3 regions of the Exiguobacterium sp. s143 genome follow, and region 3 is predicted to be linked to each of the others. Evidence: riboswitches for the same ligand, from Rfam matches in the RefSeq annotation. Region 3 holds a riboswitch; each other region holds the start of a gene.

Region 1 (3,230 bases), on a different contig from region 3:
TTGCTTCGTATTCTTTTTTAACGTGCTCAAGAATCTCAGCGTGCGGTACGTTTGAAGCACCGATGACAAGTGTTTTGTCGTCGCTACCTGATCCTGATGATTTTTCGCCACATGCAGCAAGGCTGATTGCTAAAACGGATACAGCGGCAGTACCTACGAATTTTTTCCAAACTTTCATGAATGATTCCTCCAATATGATTAAGTTTTGAATTAACGTTTATCGATTGCTCGGATCAGCAAGTCACCAATGATTTGGATGACGAAGACGATCGCTAAGATTAAGAGTGTCGCAATGACGATGACATCGTTTTGAGAACGCTGGAATCCTTCGATGAAGGCCATGTCCCCAAGTCCACCTCCGCCGACTACTCCGGCCATTGCCGTATAACCGACAAGTGAGACGAGTGTGACCGTGATACCAGAAACGATGGCAGGCAACGCTTCCGGGATTAAGACTTTATAGATGATTTGGAACTTCGTCGCCCCCATCGATTCAGCTGCCTCGATGACACCTTTATCGACTTCGCGTAACGCGAGTTCAACCATCCGACCGTAAAATGGTGCAGCACCGAAAATCAGTGCCGGTAATGCTGCCGTTGGTCCGAGGAACGAACCGACGATCGCTGTCGTAAATGGAATCAATAAGATCAGTAAGATGATGAACGGAATCGAACGGAAGACGTTGACGATCAAGCTCAACACTGAATAGAACGCCCGATTCTTGAACAATAACTCTTCGTTTGTCGCATACAATAGTAAACCAATGATCAAACCGAGAACGAATGTCGAAACCCCAGCGATTGCCGTCATATAGACGGTACTGCCTGTCGCTTCCCACACCATGTCCCAATCTAGGTTGTCAAAGAATGAAATCATCGGTGATCCACCTCCACTTCAACATCACTGGCTTGAAGCTTCGTGATGACCGCTTGTGTTGCTTCTGTTTCCCCGATCAACTGAATGAACAGTGTACCGAGTGCCCCTTCCTGTGATTGACCGACGTTTCCGCCGATGATGTTGAACAGGACCGGTGAATCCTTCATGACTTCCGCGAGGATCGGGCTTTCCGCTGTCGATCCGACGAACGTCAACTGAACGATTTTTCCGGTTGGGTACCGTTCGCGTAGTTTCGCGAACGTCAACTCGTTTTCCGAAGGCGACGTCAATTGTTTGACGAACTCCTTCGTCATCGCTTGCTTCGGATGACGGAAGACTTCTGCGACCGGTCCTTGCTCGACGATTTTACCGGCTTCCATGACGGCGACCCGGTGACAGATTTTTTGAATGACGTGCATCTCGTGTGTGATCAAGACGATCGTCAGTTTCAGTTTTTCATTGATGTCGACGAGTAACTCAAGGATTGAATCCGTCGTCTTCGGATCGAGTGCACTTGTTGCCTCGTCACATAAGAGAACGTCCGGGTTCGATGCCAGTGCCCGAGCGATACCGACACGTTGTTTTTGACCACCCGATAATTGTGACGGATAGGCTTTTTCGCGTCCGTCCAAACCAACGAGTTGGATCAGTTCCGCGACCCGTTCCTTGCGGTGTGCTTTCGGGAAGCCACCGAGCTCGAGTGGGAACATGATGTTCTCTTCAACCGTCCGTGACCATAGTAAGTTGAAGTGCTGAAAGACCATCGAGACATTCTTGCGGACGCCTCGTAATTCTTTTGGTTTCAGTGATGTCATCTCAACACCATCGATTTGGATCGAACCACTAGTTGGTGCTTCGAGCATATTCAGCAATCGGATCAGGGTCGATTTCCCTGCTCCGGAATAACCGATTATTCCAAAAATTTCACCGCGCTCGATTGTCAGATCGACATTCGCGACGGCTTCGACCGCTCCGCGCTTTGAGCGATAAATCTTTCCTACGTCTTGTAAACGAATCACAACTGTCCCTCCTAAAATAAAAAAAGTGCGCGCGTTTTAGAGCAAACGCGCGCACTTTTCAGTACACAAAACCATTTGCTCTCATCTCCCAGACTTTTGTCTGCTGGAATTAGCACCACTTCGGATTAGATCCGCGGTTGCCGGGTTTCATCGGGCCAGTCCCTCCACCACTCTCGATAAGAGTTTCGGTATTAAGTTTGTAGAATATATTCTGAATATTAGCAGGGGTTATTTTTGTTGTCAAACAGTTTTTTCAGAAACTTTTTCGAGGAACGTGAAAGCACGTGTTAAGTCTTCTTTCAAATCTTCTGCGTCTTCAAGTCCAACTGAAATCCGAACGAGACCGTCTGTGATGCCGAGTTCTGCCCGACGTTCTGCTGGGATTGACGCATGCGTCATCCGTGCCGGCACCGAAATCAGACTCTCGACGGCACCAAGACTCTCAGCGAGTGTGAAGAAGTGTGTCGCCTCGACGAGTTTTTCTGCGTTCGCTGCTGAACCGACATCAAAGCTGATCATCCCACCAAATCCAGTCGCTTGTTTCGCTTGGATGTCGTGACCAGGATGCGATGCAAGTCCTGGGTAGAAGATGTTCGAGACGATGTCTTGCGCTTGTAGGAACGCAACGAGATCATGTGCTGTCTCTTCGATCGCATCCATTCGGATACCGAGTGTACGAAGACCACGGACGAGCAAGAAGCTGTCTTGCGGTCCAAGCACGCCGCCTGTCGAGTTTTGGATGAAGTGCAGCTCTTCGCCGAGCGCATCATCTTTGACGACGACAAGTCCAGCGACGACGTCCGAGTGTCCGCCGATGTATTTCGTCGCACTGTGCAAGACGATATCTGCACCGAGTGCGAGTGGTTGTTGATGATACGGTGTCGCGAACGTGTTGTCGACGACGAGTTTAAGATCGTGACGTTTGGCAATCGTTGCAATCGCTGCGATATCCGTAACTTTCAACAACGGGTTCGTCGGTGTTTCGACGTAGACGATCTTCGTGTTGTCTTGGATCGCTGCTTCCGTCGCCGCAAGGTCCGTCGTATCGACGAATGTCACTTCGATGTTGAACTTCGGTAAGACGCGTTGCATCAAGCGGAACGTACCACCGTAGACGTCATCCGTCATGACGATGTGGTCGCCAGACTCAAGCAAGTGGAAGACGGCATGGATCGCTGCCATCCCAGAACCGAACGCAAAACCACGTGCGCCACCTTCGAGATCCGCAATCAATCGTTCGATGCTCGTCCGTGTTGGGTTCGCTGTCCGTGAATATTCATATCCGTCCTTGAGTTGACCGATTTTATCCTGCTTGTATGTGCTTGTTTGATAGAT
Region 2 (3,230 bases), on a different contig from region 3:
CTTCGAGTAAAGAACTCTCGATCAGACGCGCCATGTACGGTGCAGCGTAAAAGACGAGCGGGACGATTGCGGCTTCGGTTCCGATCGACGTCTGGACGATCAACCGTGTCAACGGGATGATCGCGACGAGTAAGATGATGAACGGAATCGAGCGGAAAATATTGACGATACTGTTGAAGAACGTGAACAGCGGGACATTTTCAAGCAATGCGCCTTTTCGCGTTACGACAAGCAGGATCCCGAGTGGTAAACCGATCAATGTCGAGAATAAGAGCGAAACGGATACCATCGTCATCGTCTGTAAAAATGCTGTCCAGATATCACTGTAGTTAACTAGCATGGGCAAGTACCTCCTCGACCGTCACCTGTGCCTGATCGATGTAGTGTAACGCTCGTTTTACTTCAGCCGGCTCACCGATCAGTTCAACGAGCAGAGTGCCAAACGGTGTCTCCTGCAACTCCGTGATGCTACCGTGCAAGATGTTGACATCGACGTCAAAGCGTTTCGCGACTTGTGACAAGAGCGGCTGCCCGGTGTGATGTCCGAGGAAATGAATCTTATAGATCGGATTCGCATTCCGGGACTCGATCAACTGGCGAATCGATGCTGGAATCTCGTCGTGCATGACGGAGCGAACGAAGTTTTTCGCTGTCTCGGTCTTTGGATTCGAAAAGACGTCGAAGACCGTTCCTGACTCGATCAACTTTCCAGCTTCGATGACGGCGACCCGGTCACAAATTTCACGAATGACGCCCATCTCGTGGGTGATCAAGAGAATCGTGATCCCGTACTCCGCATTGATACGTTTTAATAACTGGAGAATATGATGGGTCGTTTGGGGATCGAGTGCTGACGTCGCTTCGTCACATAAGAGGACGGAAGGTTGCATCGCGAGTGCCCGGGCGATACCAACGCGCTGTTTCTGCCCACCCGACAATTGATCCGGATAATGATCCGCCTTGTCCGCGAGATCAACGAATTCGAGCAACTCCGTCACTCGGCGGCGAATCTCATCTTTCTTGACGCCTGCGAGAACAAGTGGTTTTGCAACGTTCGTAAAGACCGTATTCGCATTCAATAGATTGAAGTGCTGAAAGATCATCCCGATCCGTTGTTTTGCTTGGCGCAATTTTTTCGGAGACAGTTGCGTTAAATCTTCCCCATCGACCGTCACCGTTCCTGACGTCGGTCGTTCTAACAGATTGACACAGCGGAGCAGTGAACTTTTTCCGGCACCGCTAAAGCCGATGACACCAAAGATTTCGCCTTTTTCGATCGTCAGGTCGACACCGTCGAGCGCTGCGATCGTCTGATCTTTCGTGACGTACGTTTTTTTGACTTGATGAAATGCGATCATTCCGTTTTCCCCCTTCATTCAACAAAAAAGGTCCCTTCTTGAGAAACAAGAAGAGACCTGGATCCGCACAGTGGCAGAATCCACTCCACTCATCTCTCAGACATCTGTCTGATGGAATTGGCACAGTGCTCATAATGAGTCTGTTGCCGAGGTTTCGTAGGGCCAGTCCCTCCACCTCTCTGGATAAGTATTGCGGTATGAAATTCGTATGTGTGTTGTTGCGTTGTTGCTTATGTCGTAAAACTAATTTTTACATTACGGGTCGAAACTTTAAAAGTCAACCAACTTTGCAAAAATAATCCATTTGGCGCATATCGATGGATGAACAAGTTATGAGTTAGCTTACTCAACGGATCATGATTCGTCAAGAAAGATTTGACAAGTCATTTTTGGTCGTGCTACCATCGTTTCAATGATTATTCCGACAATTCCAATATGATATTTATCAAGAGTGAACGAGAGACCTGGCTCTATGACTTCACGGCAACCTGCAATTTGTAAGGTGCTCCGACCAGCAAAGCGCGGCTTTGGATGATACGGTGAAAAACTCGTGGGCGTCCAAGCAGTGACGTCGACGAGTTTTTTCATGAATGGAGGAAAAATAGTAATGATGAACTATCCTGTATTGACTGGTGCTGAAGCGTTTTATTTTCAAGGTGGATCGATCGGCATTCTAATCTGTCATGGTTTTAACGCCACTCCGCAAAGTGTCCGGGACGTCGGTGAGGCATTCGCTGCTGAAGGTTTTACCGTCTATGCCCCGCGCTTACGTGGACATGGAACGAACGTCCGCGAGTTTGAACAATCGACTGCTCGATGTTGGAAGCAAAGCCTGCAAGACGGCTATGAACGTTTACAAGAAACATGCGATCAAGTCTTCGTCATCGGTCAATCGATGGGTGCGACGCTTGCACTGTCGCTCGCCGCTGACGGCATTCCGTTTGCCGGCATCATTACGATCAATGCTGCTCTTTCCGTTCCTTCTTACGAAGCACTTTCGTTTGATGACGGTCCAGAGTATTTACCGGAAGGGGCACCGGACATCAAGCGGTCTGCTTTCGAAATCATCTATGACCTCGTTTCGAGCCGTTGTGCGTTCGAACTCGTTCGTCTGATGGATGAGACGAAAGGACGTCTTGGATCGATCCTTCTACCGACCTTGATTCTTTACTCGGCGACGGATCACGTCGTTCCGCCGTCGAGTTCGGATTATCTGCATCAGCACATCGGAACGAATGATAAACGAAGCTACTGTTTACTCAACTCGTATCACGTCGCGACACTCGATCATGATCAGGATTTAATCGTTCGTGAGACGATCCGCTTCATCGAACGCTCAAGCCGGTTCTCGCAGGAAACAGGATAATAAAAAAACAGCTATTCTCTTCCCTCTGGAAACGAATAGCTGCTACATCAAAGGACGACCGCGACCGGTTCGTCTTTTTTGTTTAATTTTCTTGGTGCTGCACCGATTGGAGCGGCTTCGGTTTTCCAGGCACCTCATGGCAATGGCGGCACCGTGGCTCATATGATTCTGAAGCGCCAACTAGGATGATCGGATCATCGTAGTTCGCTGGTTTTCCATCAATCAACCGTTGTGTCCGGGAAGCCGGATCACCACATGAAAGACAGATGGCTTGCAGCTTCGTTACGAATTCTGCGCGCGCCAGTAATTCCGGCATCTTGCCAAATGGCTCTGCCCGGAAATCTTGATCAAGGCCTGCACAAATGACGCGTTTTCCGTCTTGTGCAAGTGCTTCGATGACTTGTACGATCTCATCATCAAAGAATTGAACTTCATCGATTCCAACGATTTGTGTTTCCTCTGCTACTGCTGCGTAGAGATCGCGACTCGTCGCCATCGGAATCGCC
Region 3 (3,230 bases):
TTTTTCTATTTTAGAAAAATGATGGAGTAGTCCTAATGTTTCGTTTTGATGACGAAAGACCTGTTTCCCTTAGGAATCGTTGACTTCCGAAATAAAGTTCATCTATTCTTAATGAGATTGAAAAAAACTGATAATATATTTTTCCGTATTTTTTCTTGCAAGGACGAATGAAGCAGACGAGAGGGGAAGTTTATCCATTATGAAACGTATTATTATTCGTGCAGGTATGACACCATTCGAACAGTTCGATGCTCCTTATTTGATGAAACATAATTCCATTGGAGGAAACGTTGGAAATCTTATTTATCAATACAGTATCTTTCGGACGTTGATGACAGAAGGTACGACGATTACACCTGACTATTACTATTACGACGAAGAACGGGCAGACGAAATCAATGCCAACTTTGATCTTTATGTCATTCCATTAGCGGACGCATTCCGAAAAGAATTCGTACCGACGTTACGGAAATACACACGTCTCATCAAAAAATTAAAGATTCCAGTCGTCGTCATCGGTGTAGGGTTACGTGCACCATTTGAACCTGATTTAGATGGCGGATTCCCGTTCGATGAAGATGTCAAAGCATTCGTCAGTGCCGTTCTCGAGCGCTCGAGCATGCTGGGTCTTCGCGGGGAGATCACGTCGAAATACTTAACACGTCTTGGTTTCCGCGAAGGGATCGATCATCGCGTCATCGGATGTCCTTCGATGTACGCGTTCGGTCGTGATTTGAACATTCGCGAAACAAATATCACGTCCGAGTCGATGATTACAGTCAACTCGTCACGTTTGGCACCACAAAACGTTCTTGATTTCATTACGCGCGGGATGGAAGAGTATCCGAATCACTACTTCATTCCACAGTGGATGAAGGAACTGAAGTTGACGTATACAGGAACGCACCCAATCGCAGACTTGTCCGTGACGAACTATCCGGTGAAGATGTCGGATCCTGCTTATATGAACGATCGTGTCCGTTTCTTCTTGAACGCACAGACATGGTTTGATTTCATCGGTCAAGCAGACCTCAGTTTTGGAGCTCGTTTACACGGAAACATCACAGCGACACTTGCGGGTACGCCGAGTATCCTCATTCCAAAAGATGCACGGATGCGCGAATTGACGGATTACCATCAGTTGACGCACATTTGGGCGAACGACATCAAAGCGGATACACAATTATCCGACGTCGTAGCAAATGCTGACTTCCAAAGTCCGGCACGTGTTCAAGCGCGTAACTTCGACAACTTCGTTGACTTCTTGAACGTGAACAATCTTGAGCATATCTACCAAGAGACGAACTATCCTGAGAATGTACCGTTTGACCGTCAAATGGCGCAAACCGAGTTGCTCCCACCAGTCCAACCAATCTCTGGCGTAAGTCTTGAGGAAGCAGTCGCTCGTTTTGAACGGTTCTTCCCGGAACAAGAGAAGAAGATTGCGGATGCGCAAAAACAAACAAAAGCACAATTAGCTGAAAAAGATAAGAAAATCAAAGCATTGCAGAAACAAACAGGAACGGCTCAAAAGGATCAAGAGATTGCGGCACTCAAAGCGCAACTGGCTGCCCAAACGAAGAAAATGAAGCACCAGCAAGGAACATTGAACCGGAAAGCGGTTCGTGCAGCCTTGAAAACAGCGGATTTATTCGCTAAAAAGTAACCCTTTAAACATTCCGGATCGATACGATGCGGAATGTTTTTTTGATAGAAGTATTCTGAATTGTGTTGACAATTTGAAAAAGACTTGATAGGGTTATGAACAATTACATACTTATCCAGAGAGGTGGAGGGACTGGCCCTATGAAACCTCAGCAACAGGTCGAAAGATACTGTGCTAATTCCTGCGGGTGCTGCACCCGATCGATAAGATTTCCGAATTGTCGACCGACGCATCCGTGAGGATGCGTTTTTTGTTTGAAATAGGTGGAATGAGGAGGAAATGGATTCATGAAAACGAGCGGAGCATTTCGACGCAAGATGGAATCACGTCATTTGATCATGCTGTCGTTAGGTGGTGTCATTGGAACCGGATTATTTTTAAGTACAGGTTATACGTTGGAACAAGCAGGACGTGTCGGAACGATTTTATCGTATTTGATTGGGGCCGTCGTCGTTTACTTAGTCATGTTAAGTCTCGGTGAACTCGCCGTGCACATGCCGGAAACCGGATCATTCCATAAGTACGCAACGAAGTACATCGGACCCGGCACCGGTTATACAGTGGCCTGGCTCTACTGGCTGACATGGACGGTCGCCCTTGGTTCAGAATTCACGGCAGCAGGCATTTTGATGCAACGTTGGTTCCCGTCGATTCCTGTATGGGTGTTCAGCGCATTGTTCGCTGCGATGATCCTCGGTATCAACGTCTTGAAAGTTCGCGTGTTCGCTGAAGTCGAGTTTTGGTTTTCCGCCATTAAGGTCGTGACGATCATTGCTTTCATTTTACTCGGTGCGGGAGCAATCGTCGGCTTCATTCCACTGCAAGATGGTAGCCCGGCTCCATTCTTTTCTTCGTTAACCGAAGGCGGGTTGTTCCCAAATGGCGCTTTCGTCATCTTCATGACGATGCTTGCCGTGAACTTTGCTTACTCGGGAACGGAACTAATCGGTGTCGCAGCGGGTGAAGCAGTCGATCCGAAACGGACGATTCCGCTTGCGATCCGGACGACAATTTTGCGACTCGTCCTCTTTTTCGTCGGTACGATCATCGTGTTAGCCGTCTTATTACCAACGGATGGGAAAGGTGTACTCGAAAGTCCGTTCGTCGCCGTGTTTGAACGGATCGGAATTCCGTATGCGGCAGACGTGATGAACTTCGTCATTTTGACAGCGATCTTGTCGGCAGCGAATTCTGGACTTTACGCCGCCTCTCGGATGCTCTGGTCGCTTGCGAACGAACGCATGATTCCACGCTTCTTCGCCCAGGTGACGCCAAGTGGGGTTCCACTTCGAGCCGTATTGTTCAGCATGCTTGGCGGAGGACTTGCCTTGCTGTCTAGCATCTATGCAGCAGGAAGTGTCTATATCGCGCTCGTCTCGATTTCCGGTCTCGCTGTCGTCGTCGTTTGGATGAGTATCAGCGTTGCCCAGTATCGTTTCCGGAAACAATTCCTCCGTGAAGGGCATACGATCGACGAATTGGTCTATCGCACACCACTCTTTCCATTTGTACCGATCGCCGCTTTCGTCGTTTGTTTGATTTCTCTGATTGGTATCGGATTTGA

The links. Region 3 has a riboswitch for S-adenosylmethionine ahead of KNQ03_RS13925 (amino acid permease). Riboswitches for the same ligand answer to the same signal wherever they lie in the genome.
Region 1: another riboswitch for S-adenosylmethionine. It lies ahead of KNQ03_RS05975 (methionine ABC transporter ATP-binding protein); the one in region 3 lies ahead of KNQ03_RS13925 (amino acid permease).
Region 2: another riboswitch for S-adenosylmethionine. It lies ahead of KNQ03_RS07825 (methionine ABC transporter ATP-binding protein); the one in region 3 lies ahead of KNQ03_RS13925 (amino acid permease).

The regions. Positions count from the first base shown of each region.
Region 1 is NZ_JACSMX010000001.1:1,116,555-1,119,784, forward strand. Features, by position in the region: gene KNQ03_RS05965 (MetQ/NlpA family ABC transporter substrate-binding protein) at 1-178, opposite strand, end outside; gene KNQ03_RS05970 (methionine ABC transporter permease) at 211-876, opposite strand; gene KNQ03_RS05975 (methionine ABC transporter ATP-binding protein) at 873-1,895, opposite strand; SAM riboswitch class I at 1,974-2,078, opposite strand; gene KNQ03_RS05980 (bifunctional cystathionine gamma-lyase/homocysteine desulfhydrase) at 2,136-3,230, opposite strand, start outside.
Region 2 is NZ_JACSMX010000001.1:1,506,354-1,509,583, forward strand. Features, by position in the region: gene KNQ03_RS07820 (methionine ABC transporter permease) at 1-340, opposite strand, end outside; gene KNQ03_RS07825 (methionine ABC transporter ATP-binding protein) at 330-1,358, opposite strand; SAM riboswitch class I at 1,445-1,548, opposite strand; SAM riboswitch class I at 1,798-1,899, shown strand; gene KNQ03_RS07830 (alpha/beta hydrolase) at 1,966-2,724, shown strand; gene KNQ03_RS07835 (thymidine kinase) at 2,807-3,230, opposite strand, start outside.
Region 3 is NZ_JACSMX010000004.1:191,482-194,711, reverse strand. Features, by position in the region: gene KNQ03_RS13930 (polysaccharide pyruvyl transferase family protein) at 200-1,666, shown strand; SAM riboswitch class I at 1,775-1,876, shown strand; gene KNQ03_RS13925 (amino acid permease) at 1,954-3,230, shown strand, end outside.